One region of the Neobacillus niacini genome, then DNA from elsewhere that is predicted to be linked to it. Evidence: predicted binding sites of a transcription regulator. Region 1 holds the regulator's gene; each other region holds the start of a gene.

The links. The regulator LexA, encoded in region 1, represses DNA repair genes until DNA is damaged. The targets are predictions, from matches to a motif close to CGAACATATGTTCG.
Positions count from the first base shown of each region.
Region 2: the regulator LexA is predicted to act here: its motif matches at 2,099-2,112, upstream of parE (DNA topoisomerase IV subunit B).
Region 3: the regulator LexA is predicted to act here: its motif matches at 4,114-4,127, upstream of ACN6MT_RS05860 (YolD-like family protein).
Region 4: the regulator LexA is predicted to act here: its motif matches at 5,868-5,881, upstream of ACN6MT_RS13565 (DNA polymerase thumb domain-containing protein).

Region 1 covers NZ_CP183883.1:4,883,509-4,891,243, forward strand. Annotated here, with positions in the region: gene ACN6MT_RS24015 (YneF family protein) at 21-242, opposite strand; gene sirA (sporulation inhibitor of replication protein SirA) at 321-761, opposite strand; gene ACN6MT_RS24025 (DUF3231 family protein) at 1,057-2,067, shown strand; gene tkt (transketolase) at 2,184-4,190, opposite strand; gene ACN6MT_RS24035 (DUF896 domain-containing protein) at 4,370-4,600, opposite strand; gene ACN6MT_RS24040 (YneB family resolvase-like protein) at 4,802-5,461, opposite strand; gene yneA (cell division suppressor protein YneA) at 5,471-5,794, opposite strand; gene lexA (transcriptional repressor LexA) at 5,952-6,575, shown strand; gene ACN6MT_RS24055 (DUF4257 domain-containing protein) at 7,071-7,361, shown strand.
Region 2 covers NZ_CP183883.1:3,671,424-3,679,158, forward strand. Annotated here, with positions in the region: gene parC (DNA topoisomerase IV subunit A) at 1-20, opposite strand, end outside; gene parE (DNA topoisomerase IV subunit B) at 17-1,996, opposite strand; gene ACN6MT_RS18095 (CoA-binding protein) at 2,278-2,691, opposite strand; gene ACN6MT_RS18100 (ATP-binding protein) at 2,824-3,723, opposite strand; gene ACN6MT_RS18105 (diguanylate cyclase) at 3,747-5,027, opposite strand; gene ACN6MT_RS18110 (glycosyl hydrolase family 18 protein) at 5,271-7,010, opposite strand; gene plsY (glycerol-3-phosphate 1-O-acyltransferase PlsY) at 7,158-7,735, shown strand, end outside.
Region 3 covers NZ_CP183883.1:1,213,415-1,221,149, forward strand. Annotated here, with positions in the region: gene ACN6MT_RS05820 (DUF3231 family protein) at 1-396, shown strand, start outside; gene ACN6MT_RS05825 (CBO0543 family protein) at 566-1,069, shown strand; gene ACN6MT_RS05830 (YciI family protein) at 1,169-1,531, shown strand; gene ACN6MT_RS05835 (hypothetical protein) at 1,736-2,038, opposite strand; gene ACN6MT_RS05840 (DinB family protein) at 2,220-2,690, opposite strand; gene ACN6MT_RS05845 (YjcZ family sporulation protein) at 3,010-3,120, opposite strand; gene ACN6MT_RS05850 (YjcZ family sporulation protein) at 3,444-3,551, opposite strand; gene ACN6MT_RS05855 (hypothetical protein) at 3,774-3,905, shown strand; gene ACN6MT_RS05860 (YolD-like family protein) at 4,168-4,506, shown strand; gene ACN6MT_RS05865 (arsinothricin resistance N-acetyltransferase ArsN1 family A) at 4,710-5,207, shown strand; gene ACN6MT_RS05870 (ArsR/SmtB family transcription factor) at 5,528-5,875, shown strand; gene arsB (ACR3 family arsenite efflux transporter) at 5,901-6,956, shown strand; gene arsC (arsenate reductase (thioredoxin)) at 6,985-7,407, shown strand; gene ACN6MT_RS05885 (hypothetical protein) at 7,592-7,720, shown strand.
Region 4 covers NZ_CP183883.1:2,794,030-2,801,764, reverse strand. Annotated here, with positions in the region: gene ACN6MT_RS13590 (FAD-dependent monooxygenase) at 1-872, opposite strand, end outside; gene ACN6MT_RS13585 (IclR family transcriptional regulator) at 1,048-1,821, shown strand; gene ACN6MT_RS13580 (fumarylacetoacetate hydrolase family protein) at 1,917-2,867, shown strand; gene ACN6MT_RS13575 (cupin domain-containing protein) at 2,947-4,077, shown strand; gene ACN6MT_RS13570 (YolD-like family protein) at 4,156-4,485, opposite strand; gene ACN6MT_RS13565 (DNA polymerase thumb domain-containing protein) at 4,547-5,806, opposite strand; gene ACN6MT_RS13560 (YqzH family protein) at 5,971-6,165, shown strand; gene ACN6MT_RS13555 (SDR family NAD(P)-dependent oxidoreductase) at 6,193-6,990, opposite strand; gene ACN6MT_RS13550 (MBL fold metallo-hydrolase) at 7,000-7,735, opposite strand, start outside.

The DNA of each region.
Region 1 (7,735 bases):
ATGGTTTTAAGTTTCATCTATTATTTGCCTTGTTGTTTGTTCATAGCAGCCATCATTTGGTTGATCTTCTTTTGAGAAGGCTTCATACCCATTTGCATCATCATCATTTTTAGCATTTGCTCATTGATTGGTGGATTTTTCTTTAAATAGCTCATCATGTATCTGCGAGCAATGAAAAATCCTAGAGCCACACCAGCTACTAATGCTAGTATAACCACTAGAATCCATAGACCTGTACCCATTAAAACTTCCTCCTTCATGTTGTCTACCATACAGTGTACTAAATAAAACGGGAATATACAATATTCTCTTTCAAAAGTTTAGACATATTTTCTCTCTTTAATAGGCTTTAACCATCCAAATCTTTGATGATCTAGGTCTAAAGCCATAAAGGAAGATTCACATTTCCTCAACACTTCAAAGAAAATTGTTTCTGCTTCATAGCTTCCGGTAGCCTCAATGGTGATTAAATCCTGGTAGACCCTTAGTTTCGCTGTACTCAGTTTTCCACTTAACTCAATAGAGTATGTACCATGTTCCGCACGAAAACCTTTCTTTTTTCCAAGTTGTTTTTGAATTAAATTATGGATTTTTAAAACTTCTATCGATTTTGTTATATAGGTTATTTGTTTATTGGTAATAAATTTTAGTTCACCTTCTGCTTGGTCATGTTCCTGAAAAAGCTGAAAAAACATACGCTCTCTTCCGAAGTAATGGGCGGCAAATTCATCTTCTATTAAATAAAGCTGATACTGTCTCACCACGATCTCTCCTTCGTTGAATACCTTTCTATCAATTATAAGATAAGCGCTATCAAAACATTTGTCTCTTACCGGCAAAAAATTGCACTATTATTGTCGAATTCATAAGTTTCTTACAATTTTTATTATATCTACCAAACAACAGGAATGGTATAAATTAAGATTTCTTCATTTATTGTTTATAACTAGCTATATACTATTTGGATTTGCTCCATTATTAAGAACAAAATAGTATTCCTTTTCCTTTATTTGGATATTATAACCATAACATACATTTTGAAAAGGAGGTAAAATTTTGGTATTAACTAATCCATTAAATGTATCGGAAATAGGTTCTCTTTGGCAGACATATCAAGAAAAGACCCTGATCATGAGATTCTTGGAATACTTTATAGAAAAAGCAGATGACCCACAGGCAAGAAATATTTTAGGTGGGCTATGGCAAGAGCTAGATTATTATCTGAAGGAGATGGAAAATCTATTTTCCGAGCAAGGCATGGCCATACCTGTTGGGTTTACATCCAACGATGTTGATTTAGAGGCACCGAAATTATACGACAATGGTTTTGACATTATGTTTCTCCGTATATTAAAGGAAGTGAGCATGGGGCTTTACACACTGGGAATGAATATGACTTATAATAAAAAGGTAATGGTCATTTATGAAGGACTAACAAGTGTTACACAAAAAATCTATAAACTTTCTACCTCTTATTTACTTGAAAAAGGGATTCTATCGCTCCCTCCCAAAGTGTCTATGTCGAAAAGAACAGAATTTATTAAAAGTAAGAAGTATATGGAGGGATTTAAATTAATTGGGGACAAAAGAACTTTAACGACTCTTGAGGTTGGTATCATTCATCACAATCTTGAAGTGAATAATATTGGCATGCAGCTGATTACTGGTTTTGCTCAATGCGCCCAAAACAAAGATGTTAAGCAATACTTTACTAAAGGGATTAATCTTGCTAAAAAGCAGATAAAAGCGATGGAAGAACTCCTACTAGAGGGAGATATTCAACTATCCGCAACCTCTGGAGCTACAGTTACGACATCTACAGTCCCGCCATTTTCTGATAAGTTAATGATGCACTGCATTTATATCCTGAATGGATTTGGGCTTATAGGTTCAGGAACAGGTGGTTTTTTCAGTTTAAGAAATGATTTAGCGATGAAAACTCTTTTGCTGGCAAAAGATGTCTATTTCTTTGCCCAAGAAGGGATTGAAATTAAGATTAAGAACGGCTGGTTTGAGGAACCACCACAAATGGAAAACCGTTCACAGATTATCCAAAGAGGAAAATGAATAAACTACATAATTAAGTGAACTTTTTACATCTAAAAAAATGACTATCAAATCTGCTTACAATTTGATAGTCATTTTTGGTTTAGAACGGTACCGATTACGGTCCCCTCTATATTTTATTTTTGAAGAAGTGCTTTCACGCGTGCTACTACATTGCTTACACTGAAGCCGTACTCTTCCATAATCTTTTCTCCAGGTGCAGAAGCCCCGAAAGTATCAATTGCTAGGACGTCTCCTTCATCACCTGTGTATTTGTGCCAGCCGAATGAAGAACCAACTTCAATTCCAAGACGCTTTTTCACGTTCTTAGGAAGTACTGAGTTTTTGTATTCCTGTGACTGCTGTTCGAAGCGATCCCATGATGGCATACTTACAACAGAAACATGAATACCTTCACCAGCTAAAGCAGCTTGTGCTTCAACAGCTAAACTTACTTCAGAACCAGTTGCTAGTAGCAATGCATCTGGAGTCTCTCTTTCAGAAGGAGCAACCACATAAGCACCTTTTGAAACGCCTTCGTAAGCATTTTGGTCCGTTCCTTTTAGTGTTGGCAAGTCTTGACGTGTCAGCACTAAAGCAGTAGGTTTGTTTGTAGATTCAACTGCTAGCTTCCATGCTGCAGCAGTCTCGTTACCATCTGCTGGACGAATAATAGAAAGACCTGGCATTGCACGTAGTGCTGCAAGCTGTTCAATAGGCTCGTGTGTAGGTCCATCTTCACCAACAGCAATACTGTCATGAGTGAAAACATACGTTACTGGTAAGCCCATTAATGCAGCCAATCGGATTGCTGGACGAAGGTAATCAGAGAATACAAAGAATGTTCCTCCAAAAATCTTCACTCCACCATGTAAAGCGATTCCGTTCATGGCAGCGCCCATTGCAAATTCACGAACACCGAACCAAATATTGCGGCCTTCATAGCTGCCTGGCATAAAATCTCCAGTTCCTTTGATCATCGTTTTATTAGAACCAGCTAGGTCAGCTGAACCACCAATAAAGATTGGTAAGTTTTTCGCAATACCGTTAAGAACTTCAGCAGAAGATGCACGGCTTGCTAAACTTTTTCCTTCACTGTAAACCGGAATATCCTTATCCCAGCCTTCAGGTAATTCGTTATTCAACGCTTTTTCTAATTGATTTGCTAACTCAGGATAATCCTTTTTGTATTGTGCAAAAAGGTCATTCCATTCTTTTTCTTTCTTCGTACCGTTTTCAACGATTAGGTTTTGGAAGTGAGCATATACTTCCTGTGGAACATGGAAATCTTCTTCGAAAGTCCATTTATAAGCTTCTTTTGTAAGCTTTAATTCGTCAGCACCAAGCGGAGCACCATGGACACCAGAAGTTCCTGCACGGTTAGGTGAACCATATCCGATCACTGTTCTAACTTCAATCATTGTTGGACGGTCAAGGTCATTACGAGCTTCTTCAAGGGCCTTAGAAATTTCTTCTAAATTATTTCCGTCTTCGACGCGAAGATATTGCCAGCCGTATGATAAGAAACGCTCCTTAACGCTTTCAGAGAAGGATTTGTCCAAGTCACCATCAAGTGAAATATCATTTGAATCGTATAAAACCACCAAGCGACCTAATTTTAAGTGGCCAGCTAGTGAAGCTGCCTCAGCAGAAACACCTTCCATTAAGTCTCCATCACCACAGACACCATATGTATAATGGTTCACAAGTTCATAATTGTCTTTATTGTAAACACTCGCTGTATGGCGTTCTGCCATTGCCATACCAACAGCCATAGCAATACCTTGTCCAAGCGGGCCAGTCGTTGCTTCTACCCCTTCAGTATGACCGTACTCAGGGTGTCCTGGAGTTTTACTTCCCCATTGACGGAATTGCTTCAGATCATCCATTGATAGATTGTAACCAGATAAATGAAGCATGCTGTATAATAAAGCAGATCCATGGCCTGCAGATAATACAAAACGATCACGGTTAAACCACTCTGGATTTTTCGGATTGTGGTTCATGAAACGAGTCCATAAAGCATAGGTCATTGGTGCAGCACCCATTGGCATTCCAGGATGTCCTGAATTTGCTTTTTCAATCATATCAATTGAAAGCGTACGAATAGATGTTACAGACAAAGCATCGATAGTATCAAACATTGTTTACATCACTCCTGATCTCTAGGATAAAAAAATAATAACAACCTTAATATTATAGCTCTATTCACATTAATTCAACAATTAATTTGACTACTAAACAAATTATTTCACTTCATTATATTTTGACACATGTTGGTGCGCAATATGTAAAAAGGAAAACAAAATGTTTTCCTATTAGATTAATGAAGATTATATTTTTTTCTATGTTTGATTTTTTCTGGCGTTACGTCATTTCCCTTAGGGTCAATGATTTTTGTATTTGTTAATGTATCCAGCATAGAACTGCGGAAAGTGGTCAAATACTCGCTTCTTAATTTAGATTGTTCCTTCGCTTCTGCTTCTGTAAGACCAGTTGCTTTAGCTTTTCTTGCTAATTCATTGATTCGTGCCATTTTTTCTTTTGAGAGCATTTTTAGGACCCTCCTTTCAAATACTTGTGCTGTGTATATAGATCAGCTGATTTCCGCTCCATGAACTTAGCGCACCAAGGACGGTAAGGGAGAGACCCCGCAAGAGTCTTCGTATCCAATCAACTGAGTACATAAAAGATTCCACAGCCGCACTTAAGGACTGATTTTACTAAAAAATAGACCATCTGACAAGCAAATGGTCTACTCTTCTTCTGACTCAATCAATTCTTGTTGATATTCCTGATAGCGTCTATGGACAGTTGCTTTTGAAATATTATATCCAAATCCCCTTAAAGTAGCAGCAATCTCTGAAAAAGTTAATTTATTTTTTCTAAGACGGATAATCTCCTCAATTGGAAGTTCTTTTTTTTCCCTTCCAGAATTCCACTCAAGATTTTTTAGATTTTTTTCAGGCTTATATCCCTGCGCCACGGCTCGTTTCATCCCTCGTTTAATTTTAATATTATGTAACTTACGCTGGTATTCTTCAACCATGCCAACAATTTTTAAAACCATTGAATCACTTTCCGATAACTGCAGTTCACCATTATGAGAGATACTATAAAGTTTCACATTTTCTTTTAAGATACAATGTAAGAGGGCAATCTTCGCATTTCCTCTTCCTAGTCTTGTTTCATCTTGAATTAACACAGCTTGGATGTTTTTTTCTTTCAATAAATCTAATAACTCAAGAATCCCGTTTCTTTCAAGTTCATAACCACTTGCCTGTTCCCTAATAATGGAGACGACATGAAATTGATATTGAGCGGCAAGCTGCGTGAGCTCCTCTTCTTGGCGCTTTAAAGATGTTTCCTGGGTTTCTTTGTTTGTACTTACCCTGCAGTAAATGATTGCATTGATCATCTGACTCTATTCTCCAGCAGCGCTAGCATATTCCGTTATTGTCCCAACTTCATAGTTGACAGGAATCATGATTTTTTCCCCAGGATAAATTCTATCCCCATCGATTTCATTATGATGCTTAACCCAGCTGACAAATTCATCATTAGAGTAAGAATGCTGACCGGAATATTGGTTGGAGATCTTCCAAAGTGAATCTCCTTCAGATACAGTAATCGTTAAGTATGTTTCTTCCACATCAGAATTAAAGCGTAATGATAAAATAAAAGCTACTGAGCAGCTCAAGATGATTAATAAAATAGCATACGAGTATTTGTCCCAAACTTTTCTCATACTATAACCCCTATCTAGAATGTATGTTCGTTTTTATATTTTTATTATAGTCCGAACGTTTGTTTGTTGTCAATAATAATTCGAACTTATGTTTGTATAAAAAATACGAACATGCTATAATAAAGGTAAATATTACATAGGGCGAGGTGTATCTATTATGACAAAAATATCTAAGCGCCAGCAGGATATCCTTGAATTTATTAAAGGGGAAGTAAAGAAAAAGGGTTATCCGCCATCCGTTCGGGAAATTGGTGAAGCGGTAGGACTTGCCTCTAGTTCTACGGTTCACGGTCATTTAGCACGGTTGGAAAGCAAAGGACTAATCAGACGAGATCCAACTAAACCGAGAGCCATTGAAATACTAGAAGTGGATGAAACGGTTCATATTCCGAGAAATAATGTGGTCAATGTACCGATTGTGGGTAAAGTAACTGCGGGTCTTCCTATTACCGCCATCGAAAACGTGGAAGAGTTTTTTCCACTTCCTGAAAGTCTAGCACCTGCAGACGAGCAAGTATTTATGCTAGAAATCATGGGTGAGAGTATGATAGAAGCAGGAATTCTCGATGGAGATTACGTAATTGTAAGGCAGCAGCCAACTGCGAACAATGGAGATATCGTTGTTGCGATGACTGAGGAAGATGAAGCAACCTGTAAACGTTTCTTTAAAGAAAAAGATTACATCCGTTTGCAGCCTGAAAACTCAACCATGGATCCCATTATCTTAAGAAATGTTTCTATTCTTGGAAAAGTTATTGGGGTTTATCGACATATTCATTAATCTAATCACAGGAAAGAGTACAATTCCGTTTGCGAATTGTACTCTTTTTTATCAGTAGCGAAGGAAAACTCACCTAGATTATGAGTAAGCACCCATCTGGTAAATAGACGGAATAAGTCCGGCTATTTAGAAAATATCATTGAAAATAGCCTTATTAGACGGAGAGATTCCGCCTATTGACTCGAAAAAACGAAAAATAGGGGATTTTGCTTTGCATAAGCGAAAAAACTCCGTTTATTTTCCCCTAGACGAACTCCATTCTGCATTTAACCGGAAAGTATCCGCTTATTTACATCTGCCGGATACTCTATCGAAAAAACGCCTCATCGATACAACATCTCCACGTTTTCACCTATCCTCGACCAAATCATATTTAAATTTATACGAAAATGTGTATAATTACTCATTCTAACTAGTTTCCACTATTTGTATAATAGTAATACACCATGATTTAACCTTAGGTCCAAAAAACTAGGCTTAAGGAGAGTGGAATGAGTGTTGTATGACATTATTTTCTCGATGGTTATTGGTGGTATGGTAGGGATTACAGGGCATGTTAGGAAGCATGGAAAAATAATAATGCCCCGGAAAACAAAGAGGTTTATCTATTTGGGTTTTTTAGAAGAAATGCTTCTAGGTGCAGTCGCAGCTCTCCTCATCCTGATTTACACAACTCCCAATTCAATGGTTGAAACCATTTTTTTATCAGCCCTTGCCGGAATTAGCAGTGATATCATACTCACTAGATTCAGAGCGCTTAATGAAAATAAAGAAAAAGAGTCTTGAACGCAAATAGCCCAGTATGGACCATATCCATCCTGGGTCTTTTAATTTGCTGGAAGCTCCTTTTTTATATCCTTTTTTTCATCTTTCTTGTGATTTCCATGAGAGCTCTATGATTACCACTTTCTCATTTTTCCTGCACGTTAAGTCGTCATAAACACTCTATGATTACCACTTTCCCGTTTTTCCTGAACTTCAGGTCACCATAATCACTTTATGATTACCATTTTCTCATTTTTCCTGCACGTTAGGTCACCATAATCACTCTATGATTACCACTTTCACTATTTTCCCATAATTAGGTCATCATAATCACCTTATAATAACACCACAACCAACTAAAACGAAAAACAACCCAGCATGGACTCAAATCCACA
Region 2 (7,735 bases), 1.2 Mb from region 1:
AATTTCTCATTTGTGCTCATTCTTCAGATTCCTCCTCAACGACCATAATATTTTCATTTTCAAGGATCGTATCATCTTCTTCTAAACCAAACGCCACATTGCTTTCAATCCATTTACGGCGAGGGTCAACTTTATCCCCCATAAGAGTGGTAATACGGCGCTCTGCTCTTGCGGCGTCATCTATTTTAACACGTATTAATGTCCGTGTTTCTGGATTCATCGTTGTATCCCAAAGTTGGTCTGCATTCATCTCGCCTAGACCTTTATAGCGTTGAATCATATAGCCTCTGCCAACTTTTTTTATGGCGCCCTGAAGTTCATCCTCGTTCCAAGCATATTCGATAATTTCTTTTTTACCGCTGCCTTTACTAACCTTATACAAGGGAGGCAGAGCAATAAATACTTTACCTGCTTCGATAAGTGGTTTCATATACCGATAGAAAAAGGTTAACAGTAACACTTGAATATGTGCACCGTCTGTATCAGCATCCGTCATAATAATGACTTTATCGTAGTTTACATCCTCTATATTAAAATCAGTACCAACACCTGCGCCAACTGTATGAATAATCGTATTAATTTCTTCATTTTTAAAAATATCCGCCAGTTTCGCTTTTTCTGTATTAATGACTTTACCACGCAACGGCAGTACAGCTTGAAAGCGGCGGTCACGACCCTGCTTTGCTGAGCCGCCTGCGGAGTCACCCTCAACCAAGTAAATCTCATTTCTTTGCGGATTTCTTGATTGAGCAGGTGTAAGCTTCCCTGATAAAAGGGCATCAGAACGCTTTCGTTTCTTGCCGCTTCTAGCATCTTCCCGTGCTTTACGTGCTGCTTCACGCGCTTGGTATGCTTTAATTGACTTTTTAATCAACAACGAGCTAATGTCTGGGTTTTCTTCAAGGAAGTAAGTCAGGTGTTCAGAAACGACTGCGTCTACTGCCGATCTAGCTTCACTCGTACCTAATTTTCCTTTTGTCTGCCCTTCGAATTGTAATAATTGCTCGGGAACCCGGATAGAAATAATCGCAGATAATCCTTCACGAATATCTGCACCCTCAAGATTTTTTTCCTTTTCCTTCAATAGTGAAACCTTGCGGGCATATTCATTGAAAACACGCGTCATCGCTGTTTTCGAACCCACCTCATGCGTTCCACCATCTTTCGTCCTGACATTGTTTACAAACGAAAGCATGTTCTCTGAATAGCCATCATTAAATTGAAAAGCAAATTCAACTTCAATCCCATTATGGCTTCCTTCAAAAAAGACGACCGGATGAAGGACATCTTTTTCCTCGTTTAAGTAAGAAACAAAGGCCGAAATCCCATTTTCATAATGGAAAACTTCATGAAAATCATTACGAGCATCAATGATTTCAATCTTTAACCCTTTTAAAAGAAATGCTGATTCTCTTAACCTTTCACACAATGTTTCGAAATTATAGGTTGTGGTAGAAAAAATAGTGGAGTCTGGTTTAAAGTGAATCGTCGTACCTGTTTGATTGGTTTTACCGATTTTCTCCAAGGTCGTTACCGGTTTACCACCGTTTTCAAAACGTTGTTCATAAACAAAGCCATCTCTTTTTATCGTTACCGTTAACCATTCAGATAAGGCATTTACGACAGAGGCACCAACACCATGCAGGCCGCCGCTTGTTTTATAACCGCCTTGACCAAATTTACCTCCAGCATGAAGAACAGTTAAAATGACTTCAGGAGTCGGTTTCCCCATTTTATGCATGCCAGTCGGCATTCCGCGTCCCTTATCCATGACACTTATTGAATTGTCTTTGTGAATTTTTACAATGATTTGGTCCCCAAATCCTCCTAGAGCCTCATCGACAGAGTTGTCGACAATCTCATATACAAGATGGTGTAATCCGCGTGTATCAGTGCTCCCGATGTACATTCCTGGTCGCTTCCTGACGGCCTCCAGTCCCTCTAGTACCTGTATGGCATCATCATTATATTCAAAAGCTTTCTGATTACTTGCCACTAAAATACCCCTTTCATTCCCTGCAAAAGAAAAAACATCTTTTAATTGCTATCTTTATGAGTAAGTTAATTCATTCGTGTAAAAAAATTATTTCTATTATTTAGAACGAATGTTTGCCGCTCTTAATTGTAACACATGTTTGCGGCGTCTATGCTTTATTTTAGCGATTTATTTTGATTTGGCAAATGTCTAAATTGAAACAACATCATTTTGTAACAGAATTTTTAGTAAAAAAATGAAAAAAAACTGCCAAATGTTAGCAGTTTTCTTTGGTATAACGATTATTTTGTTAACGCATGTGCCACTTTTATACAAAGATCCATGATAACGGTATATCCTTTTTCTTTCAAAAATTCATATGCTTCTTCATTTACTAAGCCTTGCTGTGCCCAAAAAACATCCGCATCGACTTCGTCAAATTCTTTCGCAACATCGAACAACTGTTCTGAACGGCGGAAAACATTAACGATATCAATATGTCCCTCGATCTCCTTTAGTGAAGCAACCGCTTTCACTCCGAGTACTTCATCAACCGCAGGATTCACAGGTATGATTTCATAACCTGCTTTCTGCATAACTTCCGAAACCATATAAGAGGTTCTGTCAGGTTTGTCACTTAAGCCTACAACAGCGATACGCTTAGATTTTTTTAGTATAGCTCCGATTTCTTCCAAGGATGGATTTTCAACTGCCATGAACAAACACTTCCTTTATTTCTCGTATTTAACTATCACTTTCACTATAACATAAATCAATTATTTGCCCAAAAAAATAGCTCCCGTGTAACGGGAGCATGTGTGTTAAACACAGATAGTTGATGGAATGGTTTAGGAAGCAGCTTTCGGAACCGTAAGGCGAAACTGTACACCGTTCTCTGTATTTTTAACTGCAACACTTCCATCCATATTTTCTATCATTATTTTCGTCATAAATAATCCAATCTCCTTACCATAGTTCCTAGTAGTAGTAGTGAGATCGAACATACTGGTAAGAAAGGCTGGCTCTAGGGGACCTGCGTTATCAGTAATATCCACAACTAAAAAGCAGTCGTCTGTCCCTATGTTTATATCTATTTTTCTATTCTTAACCTTGTTTGTTACAAATGCATTGCGTGTATTGGTTAGAATCATTAAAACAACCTGACTGTATTCATTAGGAAATCCATAAGCCATATGCTGTTCGCGGTATTCAAACTCAACATGTATGTCGTGATTCTTAAGGCTGTAAGAGAAGATTGATAGTGCCTTTTCAATTGAATCTGAAATAGAAAAGGTACATTTCTGTTTAGTCGGTTGATAGATTTTCCGTAAATCATTGATTGTACGTGACATAAAATTGATTTCATTCATGCCTTCTTTGGTAAAAGTATTAATATATTGATCATTTATTTCACTAAATTGAAGGGCCTCACGGACGTCCTGAATTAAGAGTGAAAGGCTATTAAGCGGCTCCTGCCATTGATAGCCTATGGTAGAAAAAATCTCGTCCATCGAAGAACGTCTAGATTGTTGAATGAGGAAATGATCTCTCTGACTATTTTTTTCTGCTTCCTCCACGATTTTGTTTTCTAAGTTTCTTATTACAACCTCATATTTCTCTACCATCTCCCGGTAGTTTTCTTCACTTTCTTTTTGCTTTTTTTCAAGCACTTTACGCAAAAAGATATTGCTTATTACAACAAATAGTATTAATACTACTAAAATGATTGAAATATATATACCAAGCACTTTTTATCACCTATTCAACTGTTTTAAACGGTCACACAGTTTCTTCCCTTAATTTTTGATTGATATCGTGCTTGATCTACCTCAGAAATCAGTTCCCTTTTTGATTTTCCAACAGAGAATTCTGCCACTCCAAAACTGCAGGTTACGGAACCTATTTCAGGAAAGGCAAAGTGATTAATTAATGAGCGGATAGATTCAGCAAGGACCATCGCTCCTTGACTGTTCGTTTCCGGTGTTAATAAAATAAATTCATTGCCGCCCCATCTGGCAAATACATCTGATTCTCGGATTCTTTGCTGAACAATTGTTGAAATCGTAACGAGCACTTCATCCCCTTTTTGATGGCCGAAATAATCATTTACATTTTTAAAATAATCGATGTCCATCAGAATAATGGAAAAAGGATGGTTATACCGTTCTGACCGTCTTATTTCACTCGAAAGCAGCTCCTCGAATTTTGTCCGGTTCAAACTCCGTGTTAATGGGTCCATCGAGGATAGAATTTCATTCTTTTTATACTCTTCTTCTAGAGCACTAATTTCTGTACAGACAAACAAAATTTGTTCATCCCCTGTGTTATGAGAGGCTTTCATTAAATAAATCCCTTGTTTGTCTGTTTGACTTTTCCACATTACCTTTGCATAATTTTTTTCAGTCTGAAAAAATTCATCTATCCAATTTTCCTTGTCCTTAGGATAAAAATAATTTGGGTCTTCAACAAACAAATTAGCAACTAGATTAGATTTATGTAAGCTATTCGTGTCTTCTATGCCTGTAAAGCTAGAAAATGCATGATTGAAATCTACAAGATGACCGTGTTCTACAATGAATAGTACATGATCCTGTGTTTCTAAGAGAGCTCTTGTTAATAGGTTTTGTTTGCATAATTCCTTTTCGTGCTGAATTTGCTGGACAGATTTTTGAATCGCGAGTAAAAATCTGTCTAAATCGATTGGTTTTAAGATAAACTGATTGACGCTATGGTCTATACAATGGATAAAGGTTTCGTTATCATCCTGTGCCGTGGTTACAATAATTTGAGCTTTTTTATTGTGTTTACGGATATTTTGAATCATCTCTAAACCGCTCATAGAATTCATTTTTATATCTGCAATAATCAAATCAGGAAGGTGCTGCTTATACAGCAGAAAGCCTTCTTCACCATCTATGGCAACATGGACATCTGAAAAACGGCGATTTAAGATTCTTAATAATTTTTCGCGTGAAAACACCTCATCTTCTACATATAAGACCTTTACATCTTGGTATTGATAACTTTGATTTTGTGGTACGGTAATCGCCATGATATTTCACCTACCTCTTTCATGATTTTTAAAATTATATATGACAAAACCGACCACTCGGCCGGCTCACCTATTGTTTTAAATATTATAGTTAAATTATATTTCCTGTGAACAATCACATCAATCGATAACCAAATGGTTTGAAAATTCTCCATATATTTGTAATAAAATTGACTCTAATTGTTCTTAACTTAGACAGAATATTATTTAAAAGATGCAAAAAAAATAGACCATCTTTGTGGTCTATTTCTGTGTTACTGCCTTATTAGGGTCGATAAGCATCGCAGTCCACGCTGTCTCATCTCCAAAGACTCTTGACCAGGAAGCCATTCCCGCAAGTTGATAATTGGCTGCAAGGTTTGCTCGTTTCGTTAACGATAATTCATCCTCAACCCATACTTTATAGGTAGTATTCTCTTCCTCGGCATAATATTCTGCATAATTTTGACCGCTTGCCTCGTCATAGACAGGCTGAATTCCTTTTTCTGCAAGCCATTCTTTTACCTTTGCCATTGACATTGATTGAGAGGAAACCTCAATTGTACCATCCTCTTTCATTTGTTCCTTCCACAATCTAGTATATAATGGGACACCCAGTATTAACTTTTCTTTTGGTACTTGCTTTAACAAGTTTTGCAGATTTGTCTCTACCCATGGAAGGCTAGATACACTCCCAGCCACATGAGAAGATCCCGGATGTTCATCATATGCCATAATAATTAGGTAATCCACAATACCTGCAAGCTTATCTCTTTCGTAGAAGGATGACCAATTATTATTTTCACCTGCATAGAACGTAATGTCCATTGAAACAAGTAATCCGGCTTCATGCAAATAGGGTGTTGCTTCTCGCATAAGTTGAGTGACCAGAGGACCATCTGCGGGATAGACATTTTCAATATCAAAGTTAATCCCTTGTAATTGGTACATTTGACTGTAATGGAGCAGCTGGACAATGATTTTTTGACGAGTCTCAAAGTCTTTTAATGCTTCATGCGTAAGGACTGGGTCAAAAGAATTTGAGAATAATCCCCATACTTGATACCCTTTGGATTGTGCCCATTTGCTATATTCTAAGGAAGCTAAATTACTTATTGTCCCGTCATTTCCAGTCAAGGAAAACCAAGTTGGTGACACAACATTTACTCCAATCATATCTTGTATTTGGGTATGATCTGGATTCTTCGTGTATACGGCTTCCCAGGTTAGATGAATTGGTCCGTTAATTTTTGGAATGGCTGCCGTTTGGTTTTTTTGTGGGATTGTAATGGTAACCTCTTTGTTTTTAGCTACAAATTTCTTGTTGATGTATCCGCTTATTCCATTTTTTTTTCTTACTAGGTAAAATTCATCTTCTTCTGCCTCAATCATTACAGTCTCTTCTTTAGATAGTTCGGAGGTATAGGGTGCTTTTAGAGAGGGCTCCGTTCGCAACCGTAGCTTTTCCGGGTGAACATCTTCAGCCGTGATTTCCGCTTGCACATAGTGGTCACCGGTTTTTTGAATCCAAATAGCTCCCGTTTCCTCTAAAACGTTATACTGAATTGGATAAAAGGCGAGCAGCGGATCAAGTGCCACAAATAGTTGGCCATCTTTTGAGATAATCGGTGAAACTTGAAGCTCCACCGGCTTTTGATTAACAAAGAAGGTTAAGGAATCAGTAGGCATTTGGATAACTTTTTCTGAAGTGGTAATGATGATAGACTTCGATTTTTCATCAAAAATAATGCTGTGATCTATGTTCTCCTTCATAAATGAAAGTGGAAGAAAGATAGAATTTCCTTCAATAAATGCATTTCCCCGCTGACTTCCTTCAAAAAGGATCGGATTTTTTTCTTTAAAGTAAGTTGCTCTTTCCTTAGAGGCAAATGGATAAAATAAAAAAAGAATAGAAGTTGCAATCAGAAGAATTGCAATCATCAATCCCCCTAGAATCCACTTTGGTGATAAAGATTTCTTTTTCTCGTATTCAATTTGTGCCATGTTTTTCCCCCTCACCTCTATCGTACGGGAAGAAAGAAAAAATGAGAAGGTATTTTTATGAATTAGTTTAAAGCAGTGGTAGTGTTTTTTCACTATTACATGGTAAAATAACAAGACATGCACTATTTATAGAAGGAGATTTGGTTGATGGTTCAAATTATATTAGTTCTAATACTCGCCTACCTGCTGGGATCCATTCCGTCAGGTTTAATTATTGGGAAAGTTTTTTATAAAACAGATATCCGTGAACATGGTAGTGGGAATTTAGGGGGAACGAATACGTTCCGAACATTAGGAGTAAAAGCTGGTATCGCTGTAACACTGGCTGATATCCTAAAAGGGACGTTAGCGGCCTATCTCCCTGTTTTGTTTGGAATAGATATCAATCCTTTGCTTGCAGGAGTTTTTGCTGTTATCGGTCATACCTATCCAATCTTTGCTGGTTTTAGAGGCGGGAAAGCTGTAGCAACATCCGGCGGTGTTTTATTGTTTTGTGCCCCGCTTATGTTTTTAACGATTTTCGTGGTCTTTTTTGTCAGTCTCTACATAACCAAATACGTATCGTTATCATCTATGCTTGCTGGTATTTGTGCAGTGATATATGCAGCGATTGATGGGGACATTCCTCTTCTTATTGCAGTCACTCTTTTGACATTATTTGTGATTTATCGACATCGCGCTAATATTAAACGAATCATGAACAAAACAGAACCTAAAATAAAATG
Region 3 (7,735 bases), 2.3 Mb from region 1:
GGATTTAGTCAAGTTGCACAATCAAAAGAGATAGCTAAGTTTTTATTTAGAGGTGTAGAAATTGCCAAAAAGCATTGTGATGTTTTTGGAGCTATCCTTAGAGAGGATTACCTTCCAGTACCTATGGCATGGGATTCAGATGTAACTGAGTCTACAGCTTATACTTTTTCAGATAAACTTATGATGTTCTATACTACATCCCTTATTGCCCTAAGTATTGGATTTTATGGTACTAGTATGGCAATGAGTCCTAGAAGGGATATAGGTCTGCATTATATAAGGGTTACCGCTGAAATAGCTCTGTATGCTGAGGATGGAGCTAATATAATGATTAAAAATGGGTGGCTAGAACAGCCTCCTATGGCTTCTGATAGGGATGATTTAATAAAAAAATAGAATCAATTATAATACATATTCAAGTCCTTCTGTATAAAAACTGAAAGGGCTTATTTTATAATTTAGGATTTAAGCAATTCACTTAGAGTAACGGTCAGGATGTGGAAGAGTAATAATTTTAACTTGTTAGTAGATATTAAAACCAACCTATTCATAAAGGGTGTTACTAATGCGTGTTGTTCTGGGTCTAACACTTGTACTTTGTTGCTGGAAATTTGGGGATATAAAAAATTGGAGAAAATATTACTCCACTATTTTATACTTGATTGTAAATAATTTATTATATAACTTCTTTGTTAGCGGAAAAAAATATTTTCTATGGAAGTTAGAACCAGATTTTTTATTAAACCAAACCTTTTCATTTTTAGTACAAACTTTCATTATTTTCCCGTGTATTGTAATACTGTTTTTGTCGTATTTACCGATGTCTCAGAAGAAAGTAATATCATATTTAATAATATCGGCATCAATTCTTGTTGGTATTGAAACCATAATGTATTTAGCTGGAAAAATTACATACCATAACGGTTGGAATTATTGGTGGTCAGTTGCCTTTAATTGTTTATGGGTTATTATGTTAAGATATCATTACTTTAAACCTATTCCTGCTTGGGTTGTTTCGTTTTTATTTACAGCATTTTTTATTATTTACTTTCATGTTCCATTACCTTAATACTAAACGTCCCTTTGTTCAACTAATAGGTGAGTTACTTAAAGTTTGGCTGCCATTTTCAGCAGAAAGCTATAAGCTAGTACAAAGGAGGAGTGACGAATGAAATTTATGATGGTTGTGAAGGCTTCGAAGGATTCTGAAGCAGGGACAATGCCAAAGGATCAGATGGAAAAGATGTTTGCTGCGATGAAAAAATACAATGAAGAACTGAAAAAAGCAGGAGTTCTGGTATCAGTTGGTGGACTTCATCCAAGCTCCAACGGCATTCGTATTTCTTACCCTGTTCCGGGAGAACCGCCGACCATAACAGAGGGTCCTTTCGCCGAAGTCAATGAGTTGATTGCCGGATACTGGTTCATAGATGTGAAATCCCGCGAGGAAGCCATCGAGTGGGCGATGCGTGCGCCAGATCCGCATGGTCTTGGAGAAGGACAGATCGAGCTTCGCCAAGTATTTGAATAGACAAATAAGCTGAACGTCAGATTAACAATGATTCTATTGAAGTGGTTCTAATCATTCATAAATCTAGGAATCAAAGATATAGGAACAATAACCATCACACTAAAGAAGGCTTCTCTACCTAGAGAACCTGAACTGGCAGGTTTGGGGTATTTACATTATGCACTTTGGGAAAATTGTGCATTCCCAGCTTTTTTATTTATCAATTTACATAATAGCGGCATGAACCAACGATCCAATCCCACCTTTCCAGCATTTATTCCTGCCAAGAATAAGCAATCCTAGTAAAACCATTTGGGGATTTGTACTTGTTGTTCCAGGTAACATATAAGCAAAGTTCATTGTAAGGCCCATTAGTATAGAAAATGACGTGAAAATACCCAAAATTAGTCCGAGACCTACTAAAAATTCTCCCCAAGGAACTACATTAAAAAGGTCAACGTGTGGTAATGCAACCTTTTTTAAAAAACTTCCCCACCAAGGTTGAACAGCAGGGTTTTCACCAGACATATTTTTTATTGCTCCATTAATAAAGCTGCTTGCATCAAAGTTACCACTAGAGATTTCCCCCAGCCAGCTTATCCCGGCTGAGGATTGAAAACAATAAATAGGGCAAACATAAACGGATTCAGAACTAATCTGTGGAATAAAAAAAGGTGCATCACTATTGTGGTAGCACCATTGGTGTGGATTAATCCCAGATACGGACTCTTGGAACCCCTGCTGTTCTTAAATAATCCAATAACTGACCCGTATGAATAGATTCATGATAGCCAACACGTAATAACATGTCGCCTAAATCTCTTATGTAACCTGAATCAGAGCGGTCTATCTTTATATTTTCTAAGTCTTCTTCAGAAAATGACTTGATTGTTTCTATGAACGCTTTTCTATAAGGTTCAGCATATTCCAATTCGGCATTTACTGAGGTAAATGGACGATTTTCGAAAGGAGAATTGAAAACGGACAAACTCCCGCTATTTTTAATTGCTAAGTGATAGTAATGTTCACTTTCTAGTACGTGTCTAATCATTTCTAGGCAATTCATTGCTTCACCATCTGGCTTCCAAAGAAGTTTCTCATCAGGAATAGAAGTCCAAACTTTAATGCTTCTTCTCCTAATTTCATTAAAGTTTAAAATAATTAAATCAATAGAATTCATTAAAATTCCTCCTTTTATTAGAATATCTTAATTATACACGAATGAATGTTCGTGCCGGTGGAAAAAGAGAAATATTTAGATAATTTATTACTGTTTCCAAACAATAATCTTGTGGAACGGGTATTTTCTCCCTTCTGCTTAAAAAATTTTTGTCCAAAATGCGACATAATTGTATCTGTGATAAATCAGAATGTTCCTCTTTTGTTCTCCGTAATAAAATCTGATGAGGATTAGTCTAAATAAAAAAGAAAACAGAAGCGTCGGTTGACGCTTCTGTTCACTAAAGAATTAGTGTTTTTTTTGTGATTCTTTTATAAGGTTAGTACCCGCCCATGAAACTTGCACCAATAATAACTAAAAGAATAAATAGAACCACGATTAGTGCGAAGTTCATTCTAGATCCACCGCCATATCCGCCTTGGTTTGACATAATGTATCACCACCTCTTAATAGAATATATATTATGGAAAGATAGTAATTCTGAAATGGACAAACATGGATTTTTAAATATATTCGTTCAATTACTTTTTAGTTATGATTTTGAGGAGGCTTGTCAACCTGTAGAAGATGGATAAAGCTCCAACTCCAACAAGTTGACTCCATCTAATCACGTATATTGCTCTTTATTTGAGGCTGTACATGCCTGGCACACAAAAAAGGTGATTCCTGAATTTGGAATCACCTCATTTTGATTTTACTTCAGATAAAGTCAATTTGGAAAATGAAAACCCCAAAATGGAGGTCCATTTTTAATTAGTATCCATAACCCCAGAAACTAGCTCCAATAATGACTAAGAGGATAAACAATACGATTAATAAAGCGAAACCTCCGCCAGCGTATCCTCCAACAGCTCCTGACATAAAATCACCTCCTTATTAGGAGGTATTACAATGAGTGGATATATATTATGCTTTTACATGATAAATGACATAATAAGTTTGGTTTTTAAATCATGAGTAATCAAATAAATTCTTATTGGTCTAGAATCGGTAAATATCCCCTGCATATTTTTTCATTTATGGATAACGGAAAAAAGAGGTGCAATATAAAACTGTTACTATGAATTAACAGTGAGGGATAAAATGATGTACCAACAAATTCATGATATGGGAAGCAAATATCATGAATTTAAAACAGACATATGGCTGCAGCACGATTTATTTAGTCTTGGGTGGTGGAGTATCGTCTTAGACGGAGTAATTCCGCTAAATTAATTATTTCCATTTAAAAAAGCTCAAATAGACGTAGAGATTCCGCCTATTGGCTTGAAAATTTTAAAAATGAGAGGTTTTGGTTTGCATAACCGGAGAACCTCCTCTTATATATCCCCAAACAGGCTCCATTCTGTATTTATCCGGAAAGTCTCCGCTTATATAAGATAATTTTAGGACCTTAATGGGTCCTTTGTATTTGTATACATATAGAACATTTGTTCGTATATAATAGTAGTATTAAATACGAAGGAGTGATTCGGATATGACAATACGCGATCGCGGAAAAATGAAGTGGCAAGGGGCGTTCTTTATGCCGGAGCAAGTAATAATGCAGCATGACTTATTCCACGATATGAAGCGGGAAGCTAAGCCGATTTTAGACGAGTATCAGATGGAGGAGTTCGACCTGCGCATTAAGTACGCTCAGGAGTATAATCACGCGGTAAGGTTAACCGTTTGGTCTGATGGCTTTACAACGGACTATACCGGGATTATACATCGCGTTGATCCTATTACGCATGTGCTGCGCCTAGAGGTAAAGCCTGGGGAATATGAGCACATTGTATTCGATGATGTGACCTCGGTGAAGGTTGTAAATTAGGAGGAAACTCCAAATGGGGAAAGATAGTTTAAGAGGAATTATATATAATGAAACTAAATATCCCGATATTTGATATATTTACTAAAAAGGAAAGCTAATTTTTTCAGTAAAGAACTTCCCTTTAGGAGTCGTGAGATAAATCCCAAGAAGACAGTACGTTATTATGAACCGGCAGACGAAAATTAAGATAGTGAGGGACTTAAATGTCAAAGGATGTTGTAATAAAGATAGCAGGTGAATCCGATATAAACTCTATCCTAGAAATCTACAACCAAGGAATTGAGGATCGGATTGCTACCCTAGAGACCGAAATCAAGGATTACGCTTATATGAAGGATTGGTTTGATAGGCATAAAGGGCGTTATAAGGTAATCGTTACGGAACATGAAGGACAAGTCGTTGGATGGTCATCCTTAAATCAATATAATAATCGAAGTGCCTATGATGGAGTAGCCGACATTTCGGTTTATATTTCTAGGCATTACAGGGGTAAAGGGATTGGAAAGAAACTGCTGATCGAGCTTGAATCCCTTGCCAAACAAAATGGTTTTCATAAAATGGTCCTGTTCACATTTCCATTCAATCAGTTAGGTCAAGGATTATATAAGACAATGGGTTTTCGTGAAGTGGGCGTATTTAAAAACCAAGGGATACTCGATGGTAAATTTGTTGATGTGATGGCAATGGAAAAATTATTATAACAGCAACAAGTACAAGGTGTATCTTTATAATCATATACTCAAAAAATATTGAGGAATAAAAATTATAAAAACTCTAAAGCATTGGATTGATGGCCTTTTGTCATCAATCTTTTTATTTACGAAAACTTAACCTTTTAGAACTTGAAATTGATTCTTTACTGTTTTAATATATAAGCAAATAATTATATTGTTTTAAGGATCACTACGGATTTATAAGTTCATGCATGATGTCCTTTAAGCGACAGATAATTATGATATTTTATATAGAAAATATAATTATATACTAATGTGCTTATCTTAAGTTAAAAGGAGGGTTCGGTATGTTAAAATCGATCGTTGAAATAGAAAGAGCAGCGGGTGTTTTAAAGTTATTAGGGGATAAAACACGATTAACGATGGTAGCTATTTTGAAACAACGGGAATGTTGTGTGTGTGAATTTCTAGAAGTGTTTGATATGAGTCAACCATCTATTAGTCAGCATCTTCGTAAACTAAAAGACTTAGGATTGGTTAAAGAAGATCGCAGGGGTCAGTGGATATATTATTCATTGAATTCGAAAAGTGATTTATATGGCCTAATTGAGGATGTTTTAGTTCATGTACCTGTTCAGACAGAAAAAATTAAACAGATTGAAAAAAGTAACCCTACGCTTCGTTGTGGTTGTTAACTCAAGAAAAAAAGGAGTGAAAAAAATGAATAATCCAGAAAAAAAACGTCTATCTTTTTTAGACCGTTACCTCACGCTATGGATATTTTTGGCTATGGCAGTCGGTATTGGTTTAGGATTCCTCTTTCCAGGCTTTGTGGAGGGAATGAACAAATTGCAGGTTGGCACAACATCTATTCCACTTGCAATAGGGCTAATTCTAATGATGTATCCTCCTCTAGCGAAAGTCCGATATGAGGAAATTGGCCGAGTTTTTAAAGATATAAAAGTCCTTGTTTTATCACTTGTACAAAACTGGATTATTGGTCCGATTCTAATGTTCTTGTTGGCAATAATCTTCTTGCCTGATAAGCCAGAGTATATGGTTGGTCTAATCATGATTGGTTTAGCCCGTTGTATTGCGATGGTTATTGTATGGAATGATCTCGCAAAAGGAGATACGGAATATGCAGCAGGGCTGGTCGCGTTTAACTCAATCTTCCAAATGCTATTCTTTTCCGTTTATGCCTATGTGTTTGTGACCATCATTCCAGAGTGGATTGGACTCGAAGGTGCAGTGGTAAACATTACGATGGTGGAAGTAGCTAAGTCCGTCTTCATCTACCTTGGAATACCTTTTATCGCTGGGATGCTCACACGTTTTACATTGGTGAAGGCAAAAGGTAGACAATGGTATGAAAAAGTGTTTATCCCTAAGATTAGTCCCATTACATTGATTGCATTATTGTTTACGATTATCATCATGTTCTCTTTAAAAGGTGATACTATTGTAGCCTTACCGTTAGACGTAGTTCGTATAGCAATCCCATTATTAATTTACTTTGTGTTGATGTTCTTCGTTTCATTTTATATGGGAAAGAAAATTGGAGCGAATTACCCTGTAACAACAACTCTTGCTTTTACTGCTGGGAGCAATAACTTTGAATTAGCGATTGCTGTGGCAGTTGGTGTATTTGGGATCCATTCAGGTGCCGCATTCGCAGCTGTCATTGGTCCGCTTGTAGAAGTGCCCGTTATGATAGCTCTAGTCAACGTGGCATTATGGTTTAAACGAAAGTATTTTAAAGAACATGCATCCTAAGACTAATCTATAAAAGGTGGTATTCATCATGGAAAACAAAAAAACAATCTACTTCTTATGTACAGGAAATTCATGCCGCAGCCAAATGGCCGAAGGATGGGCAAAGAAACATTTAAGTGAGGAGTGGGAAGTTAAAAGTGCTGGTCTTGAGGCTCATGGATTAAACCCTAACGCAGTTAGAGCGATGAAAGAGGCTGGAATGGATATATCAAACCAAACTTCTGATGTTATCGATCCTGAAATTCTAAACAATGCAAATTTAGTGGTTACTTTATGCGGACACGCTGCAGACCACTGCCCAGTAACTCCTCCGCATGTAAAACGAGTACACTGGGGATTCGATGACCCTGCAAAAGCCGAAGGAACCGAAGAGGAAAAATGGGCATTTTTCCAAAGGGTTCGTGATGAAATTGGTGGCCGGATTAAGCGTTTTGCTGAAACGGGAGAGTAATTATAAATAAGTTTTACATTAGGAGGAAATGGACATGAGAATCACTGACGAAGCTCGTGATGAGTTTAAAAAAATGTTCAAAGAACAAAATGCTGATTGCATTCGTATCTTTTTTGATGGCTATGGCTGAGGGCAGCCAAGGATTGGACTGCGCCTGGATGGTGTAGAAGCAGATGATATTATCGTGACAATTAATGAAATAAAGGTGGCAATTGACCCTATCATTGAACCCAATACGGAAGACCTTATTCTTGATCGAAGTGGAAATGGACAAGGTATTTCAATGATAGGTAATACGGGTAGATGTTGTTAGAAAAGGACCTTTTCA
Region 4 (7,735 bases), 2.1 Mb from region 1:
AATAACGTAATGTTGCCATTTGTCCAATTGTCGATAGGTTCACGGTCATACATTTGCCAGCGGAATTGACGGTTAATGTATGTTAAAGCGTTTTCAACTTTTGGATGACAATTTTCAAAACGACGTGCCATTTCTTCTGGAGTTCCCCAATCTTCTACTGTCGCATCATATGATTTAAATACCACTACTTGGTTGTAAAGCTCTCCGCGGCGAACTGGATATTGTACCATGTGCAGGTTTGGTCCAATCCACATGATTACATCATCTAAGTCTAAGTTTGTATTACTTGACACTTCTTCAATTGGAATCGTTCCACGGTAAGCTACATACGCAGAGTTTACCGGATGATCATCAACCAACTGCTTCCGCATATTTGATTTTACTCCATCCGCACCAACAACAGCTTCTGCACTATACGTTTCACCATTTTGGTTAACAATGGTTACAATATCACCATTTTGTTCTGCAGTTTGAATGCATTGGTTGGTAAAGAATTTAATATTACTGCTTTTTTGACATGCTTCATAAAGAACTCTGTGTAAGTCCGAGCGATGCAATACGATGTAAGGCTGGCCGAATTCTTTTTGGAACCCCTCCCCCAAATCTAACGTTGCTAATTCTTTCGCTGTATAAACATCTTTTAGTACAAGACGTTTTGGTACTACTGCATGCTTTAGAATTTCTTCCTTTACACCTAAACGGTCTAAAACCTCTAACGCATTGGGTGCTAACTGAATTCCTGCACCTACTTCTCCAAATTCCGGTGCTTGCTCAAAAACTGCTACTGATTTACCTGTTTCTTGAATGGATAGCGCTGCTGCTAAACCACCGATTCCTCCGCCTACTATAATGATGTCGCTTACATTAGTCATTGACAATTCCCCTCCAACTAAGTTATTATCTTCCACAAATAGAGAACTTCGTTACCTCATGAGAAAACTTTAAATCATTTTTTATCAATTCGTCAACAAAAAACTTTTAAAATTTAGAAATTTCTATTAATCAATTTTCTTGTATTATCCAAATCATCCAAAAAGGGAGGTGATTATGATGACAACTGAAACGAAAACGGTCGGTATTCAGTCCTTGCAAATTGGGTTAAACATATTAGAGATCTTAGCAAGGGAAAAAGAACCTCTAAAGTTTACTGATATACAAAACCTTACTTCTATGACAAAAAGCAATTTATATAAATATTTGTCGACACTGTCCCAATTCGGATTAATCTATCGTAATCCTCATACAAACGCGTATACGCTTGGACATAAATTAGTTCAGTTAGGAAATGCAGCTTTAGGCCAATCTTCTTTAATAGAAGTGGTTATTCCCTATATCAAAAAGATCACTGATAAAACCAACCTAACCGTACTATTAGCCGTTCCTTCAAAAAATGGTCCACTGATTTCATATATTCAAAGTGCAGATGATTATGGAATAAATATTGGTGCTCAAATAGGGACACACTTGCCGCTTTCCTCTTCTACTGGCGTTGTTTTTTCAGCTTTTGAAAAAGACGTCCGTATGAAAGAATGGGAAGAAGTTGAACTTTCAACGTTCAATGAAAGTGAATTACAGCAATTTCAAGCTGAAAAAGAGAAGACAAGAGTAGTGTTTTTTGCTTCAAAAACGGAACCTCTAGTAAAGCATGTCTCTTCTTTTAGTGTCCCTCTATTAAATTTCACCAATGAACTAATTGGTGCTATTACCATCGTTGGTATTTCGGAGACCTTACCTAAATCAGCGGATCATCCGACTGGACAATATGTTCTCAGTTTTGCAAAAGAAATTCAGAGTATTTTGGTTTTAGAAAGTAAATTCTGAAAACAAATAATATTGACAATTATCTCGAATTCTTTTACTATTTTTATAAATAGTGAACTGATTTCATAATTAGTGAAAAACAAGGAGGAGCATTAATGAAACTTATAAATTATACTGTCGCTGGGCATACACGTGCAGGTGCAATCGTTGAAAACCAGGTTATCGACTTAAACTATGCTTACCAAGCACAATTAAAAGCAGAAGGAAAATACCGATTCGAAGCAATCGCTAAAGCATATGTGCCAGAAAATACAGACGAGTTATACCAAGGCGGTAAAGAATCCCTTCAACTTGCGCAAAATGCAATCGATTTCATTTTGGCTAATCCTGAAAGCTTTGATAAAAAAGTGATTTATAACATCGAGGAAGTTAAGGTAGAGGCACCCGTTCAAAAACCAGGAAAAATTATCTGTGTTGGCCACAACTACCGCGAACACATTTTAGAAATGGGTCGTGAAATCCCTTCAAACCCAGTTATTTTTGCAAAATTCGCAAATACAATTTTAGGGCCAGAGGACGACATTCCACACTATCCAATCTCTGATCAGCTTGACTATGAGGCAGAATTCACCTTTGTTGTAGGTAAACAAGCTCGCAATGTTTCCGAAGAAGACGCATTAGACTATGTAGCAGGTTATACCATTACAAATGATGTAACCTATCGTGATATTCAACGACGCACGCTCCAATGGTTACAAGGAAAATCAGTAGATGGCAGTGCACCAATGGGACCATATTTGGTTACATCCGATGAATTGCAAAATCCATCCGGCTTAGATGTTGTCCTAAAAGTAAATGGTGAAGTACGTCAAAAAACCAATACTGCTAATCTAGTATTCTCTGTTCAAAAATTAGTAGCTTTCTTATCCAATTTAATGACCTTAGAGCCTGGAGATGTTGTATTAACAGGTACTCCTGGAGGCGTTGGAGTTGCGATGAATCCTCCGCAATTCTTAAAAGATGGAGACGTAGTTCGAATTGAAATTGACCAAATCGGTGCACTCGAAAACAAAGTAAAGGCAACACAAGCGGTAGTCACTGTTTAATTAGACATTGCAAGGGGTCAAGCAGCATTCGCTGCTCCCCTTTTCTCTATAAATTTTAAATCATAAAGGAGAATGAGAAATGGCTGAAGTAAATCCAGAAGTTCAAGAGTTTATGAAAAGCTCGATTGTAACCGATTACACAAGAGATATACAACAATACAACTTAGGACCTCTTTGGGAAGCAATTCCTACAATTATGCACAAAACGCCAAAGCCTCAAGCACAAGCTTATCTTTGGAGCGATGAATTAATTAAAAAGAAAATGAGTGAAGCAGCTCAAATCTTTACACCAGAACGCGGCGGGGAACGCCGGGCTATCTATTTCCAAAATCCTGGCCTAACGTATCGTGAACCTTGGGGATGGGGATCTACTACCCAAACAATCTATGCAGCAGTTCAAATGTTATTACCTGGTGAAAAAGCACCATCCCACCGTCACTCACAAAGTGCATTGCGCTTCATTTCTGAAGGTTCCGGTGCATATACGATCGTGCAGGGTGAGCGTATTTTCATGGAGGAAGGCGACTTTTTAATTACTCCAAAAAATTTATGGCATGGACACGCCCACTTAGGAACAGAGCCTATGTATTGGATGGATGCTTTAGATATTCCTACCATTTACGCAATCGGCGGTACCTTCTTTGAACCTTATGAGGATGGTTTACAACAGCCAGATATTCCAGATAATTTCTCAGAGAGACGTTATCGCGGCGGCATGGTTCGTCCTGTTGGTGATGATAAATATACAGTTGCTCCACTTGCAAATTATAAATGGGATCGCACTATAGAAGGAATTAAAGGGTTAATGGAATTCGATCCAGATCCAGATCCACACCATGGATATGCAGTAGAGTATATTAATCCATCTACAGGTAAATCAGCTAATCCGACGCTTGGCACTAGAATGCAGCATTTACCACATGGCTTCAAAACAAAGGCATTGCGCCATACGCACTCCACCGTTTACCAAGTGCACAAAGGTTCAGGTCAGACCGTTATCAATGGCACCCGCTTCGATTGGAAAAAAGGAGATTACTTCGTTGTTCCAAATTGGGCTTGGTATGAACATACTGCCTCAGAAGACTCTTACTTATTCTCAGTAAACGACTTGCCAATTATGAACCGTTTCGACTTGGAACAAGAGCAATTGTTTGAAGAGAATAACGGCTACCAAAAAATTACTGGTGAATTTAAAGCTGATTTCCGTTAAGAAGTTCAAAATCACAGACGCATTTCAACAGAAGATTAACAAAAAAATCGGCCTCATATGTTTGTGAGGCCGATTTTTCTATGTTAATCGGATATCCGCAATCGCTGTAATCGGGACACGGTGTACTTCTTCAAAGTGATCGATAATATGAAGCCTGCCAGTCATTTGGTCCCAATGATGAATTTTTCCAACGACAATTTCATAATTTCGATTTCGATAATGAGTAATGGTAACGAATTGGTCGAATTCGATTGCTTCAGATAAGGTCATATTCATAAGTTCGAGCTGCTGTTCATCGATTTCTTTCCGCTCTTCATACTGATCTTCCTTCACCCAGTCTCTCAGCATTTTTATATGCTCAGGAAGCATCATTGAAACCCATTTGATTCTTCCGCGGTCGCGAATCATTCATATTCTCCTCCTTACTTTCGCTGTCCTGCTCCACGCATAGGAGCTTCTGCTTTTCTTACTACCTCTTATGTCCACCAACAAGTGTTGCCCGGTGCTTTGCCGTTCCGGCAGTTGTATAGGAAACAGCCCGCAGCAGAGAACCTGAACCAAAGCGTCTCCGAATAGAATCCACTACATAGCCAAGCTCCCGCCGCTTCACCGCCCCCATGTCAAACAGGTCGAGCTGAAACTCATAATCATCGACGATATTTCCGATACTAATGGCAATTTGCCTTACCGTCTTTCCTGTATAATGTTCGTGGAATAATTCAAGACAGACTCGGTAAAGATCCATCGTTACATTCGTTGGCTGCTGAATGGTTCTTGAGCGATGAAATCCTCCGCCAAGTTCATCTTGGCTATAGCCAATACTAAGGCTGATGGTTCTCCCAGCCTTACGGCGAGATCTCGCTCTTCGGGCTACTTCTTCACACATTTCTAAAATGACGTGCTTTATCTCTTCTTCTTCCTTATAATCTCTTAAAAGGATTTGGCTTTTTCCAAAGCTGATCTGCCCCTCAACCAAGGGTGCTCCCAAGTCTGAAAGGTCTACTCCCCAGGCATGATGATAAAGCTGATTGCCCATGATTCCGAATTTCTTTTCCAGTGCTTCTAAATCATAGCGAGCCAGCTGACCAACCGTAAAAATGCCCATCCCATTTAGTGTTTTTTCAACACGCCTGCCAATTCCCCACATTTCTCTTAGCGGTGAAACCTTCCAAAGCTTGTTCTGGACGTCTTCATACTTCCATTCAGCAATTCCATGCTTTTTTGCTTCGAGATCAAGGCAAAGCTTCGACAGCAGCATATTAGGACCAATTCCGACTGCACAAGGAAGCTGAAATTCACGTTCAATATCGTCCTTTATTTTTGCAGCAATTGTACAGGCATCCCCCCACAAATGAAGTGCCCCATCCACCTTGATAAAACTTTCATCAACGCTATACGTGTGGATCGCTTCCTTTGGTACATAACGATTAAACACACGGGTGATTTCAGTAGAAATACGCAAATAAGTTGCCATTTTTGGCTCCACCACTTGAATGCGCGGGTCATCGGGAATTTCAAATAGCCTGGAACCTGTTTTTATTCCGAATTCTTTCTTTAAACGTGGTGACGCGGCAAGCACAACACTTCCATTTCGTTCTTTGTTACCAGCCACAGCTAGATAGCAAGTCAAGGGATCAAGACCATACATGACAGCGGAACAGCTGGCATAAAAGCTCTTCATGTCGACGCATAAAATTTGATTGTGCGGTAACGTGCTGTAATCAACCATGACTTTTCCTCCATTCACAAAAATCGAACATCTGTTCCTTATATTATATACATATATTACGCGAATATGCGTTCGTGTTCAATAGTAATTTTTTGACACGTTTCATGGTTATGGTTATTTTTCGGGAGAAAAAAACGGTATAATTATGGGTGGGGTGCACATAAATGGAGAAAAAATTGATTATTAAAATGATAAAAAATTGTTTTAAACAATATTATTCCGATATAGATTCACTGCCAATGAGCAGTAATGATTTAGAGGCGCTGGCAGATCGGATTATTCAAATAAAAGCAGAGCAGCCTGGGGTAGATTTATATGAGGCTGTGAATGATACTGTATACGAATTTGTAACAGGCTGAAAACACAAAAAACCGCGCTTAGCGGTTTTATTTTTTGTTAAATGCTTTTTTTCCGATACGTTCAAACAGTCTTGGAAAGAGAACATAGACAACGCTGCCCATGTTCATCCAGCGCGGCAGATTAATTTCTCTCGTTTTTGTCAGCATGCTGTCAACAACTTTCCGAGCGACATATTCAGGCTGAAGCATAAACTTCTGAACATTTTTAACATAGGTACCTTTTTCATCGGCAATATTAAAGAAATTCGTTGCTATGGGGCCAGGGTTCACAGATGTCACAAGAACATTGTAATCACTAAGCTCCATTCTAAGCGAATTTGTATAGCCAAGAACTGCATGCTTTGTAGCCGAATACACACTTGATTTTGGCGTAGCGATTTTTCCCGCCTGGGAGGCAATATTAATGATATGTCCATAACGGCGTTCACGCATTTTCGGGAGCACCATACTAGTGCACGCCATCAGTCCGACAACATTGACATCGAACATCCCTTTAATTTCATCCATTGTTGCTGCATGGGCTTCACGGAATACACCGAAGCCTGCATTATTAACCAGGATGTCCACCTCGCCAAAATCCGTAAAAATGGCTGTAAAAACTTCCTTTACTTTTTCCGTATTAGAGACATCTAATTGATAGACCTCTACCCTTACTTGATACTTTTGCTGCAAATCCATTTGCAGCTGTTTCAACTTTTCAATGCTTCTTGCAAGCAGCACAAGGTTGGCACCACTTTCCGCACAAAGCTTGGCGATTTCAGCACCTATCCCCCCGGATGCACCGGTAATGACAATATTTTTACCTTTAAGCTGTTCCCTACCCATACTCACACCTCATCTAGCTTGATATAGGACTGGTTGATGATCCTCACTACTACTAATCTCGCCGATTGAGGCTAAATAGTCAAGCTGGCCCACAGTTTCCGATAATGTTAATATCAATTCACGCTTATACGCTGTAGGAAAAAGCCTCTTGCAAAGTTCAAATACAGTATGCTGCTCCTCCTTTAGCCAATTATTAACCTTCATTGCCCGTTCGTGTTGATGAATCAGTCTTTTTTCAATTAGCTCTTTTAATTGGAAAACTTCCTCCCCATGACCTGTGTAAACGAATTGAATTGGATAAGATAACAGCTTTTTCATTGAATGATTATGCTGAAGCTGCGGCTTCGGTCTTTCCACCTCACCTGGTGCTGGCGTCTCTAGGAATGGATTCGGTGAGATATGTGCAAGAATTAAATCCCCTCCAATTAGAATTCCATCACTTTCTCGAAATAGAGCGATTTGACTCTGGGCATGGCCTGGTGTCTCTATGACTTTCCACTGGCTTAACCCTTGCGGAATCATCCCTTCCACAAGTTCTCCCGTCAGTGATCGGTTACAGGAGTACCTGAATGTTTGTCTTAGATGTAAGAGGGACGAAAAATGTTCTGAGGGGATTCCAAAGTCAACAAATTGTCTTCGAAAAAAATCCTCTTGTTCTTGAAAAAAGGCCTCTGTTGGTTTAATCCAACGTTCATTCAACGGGTGCCCGAAAACCTCTACAAAATCGGGTAAAAAATCAAGCATT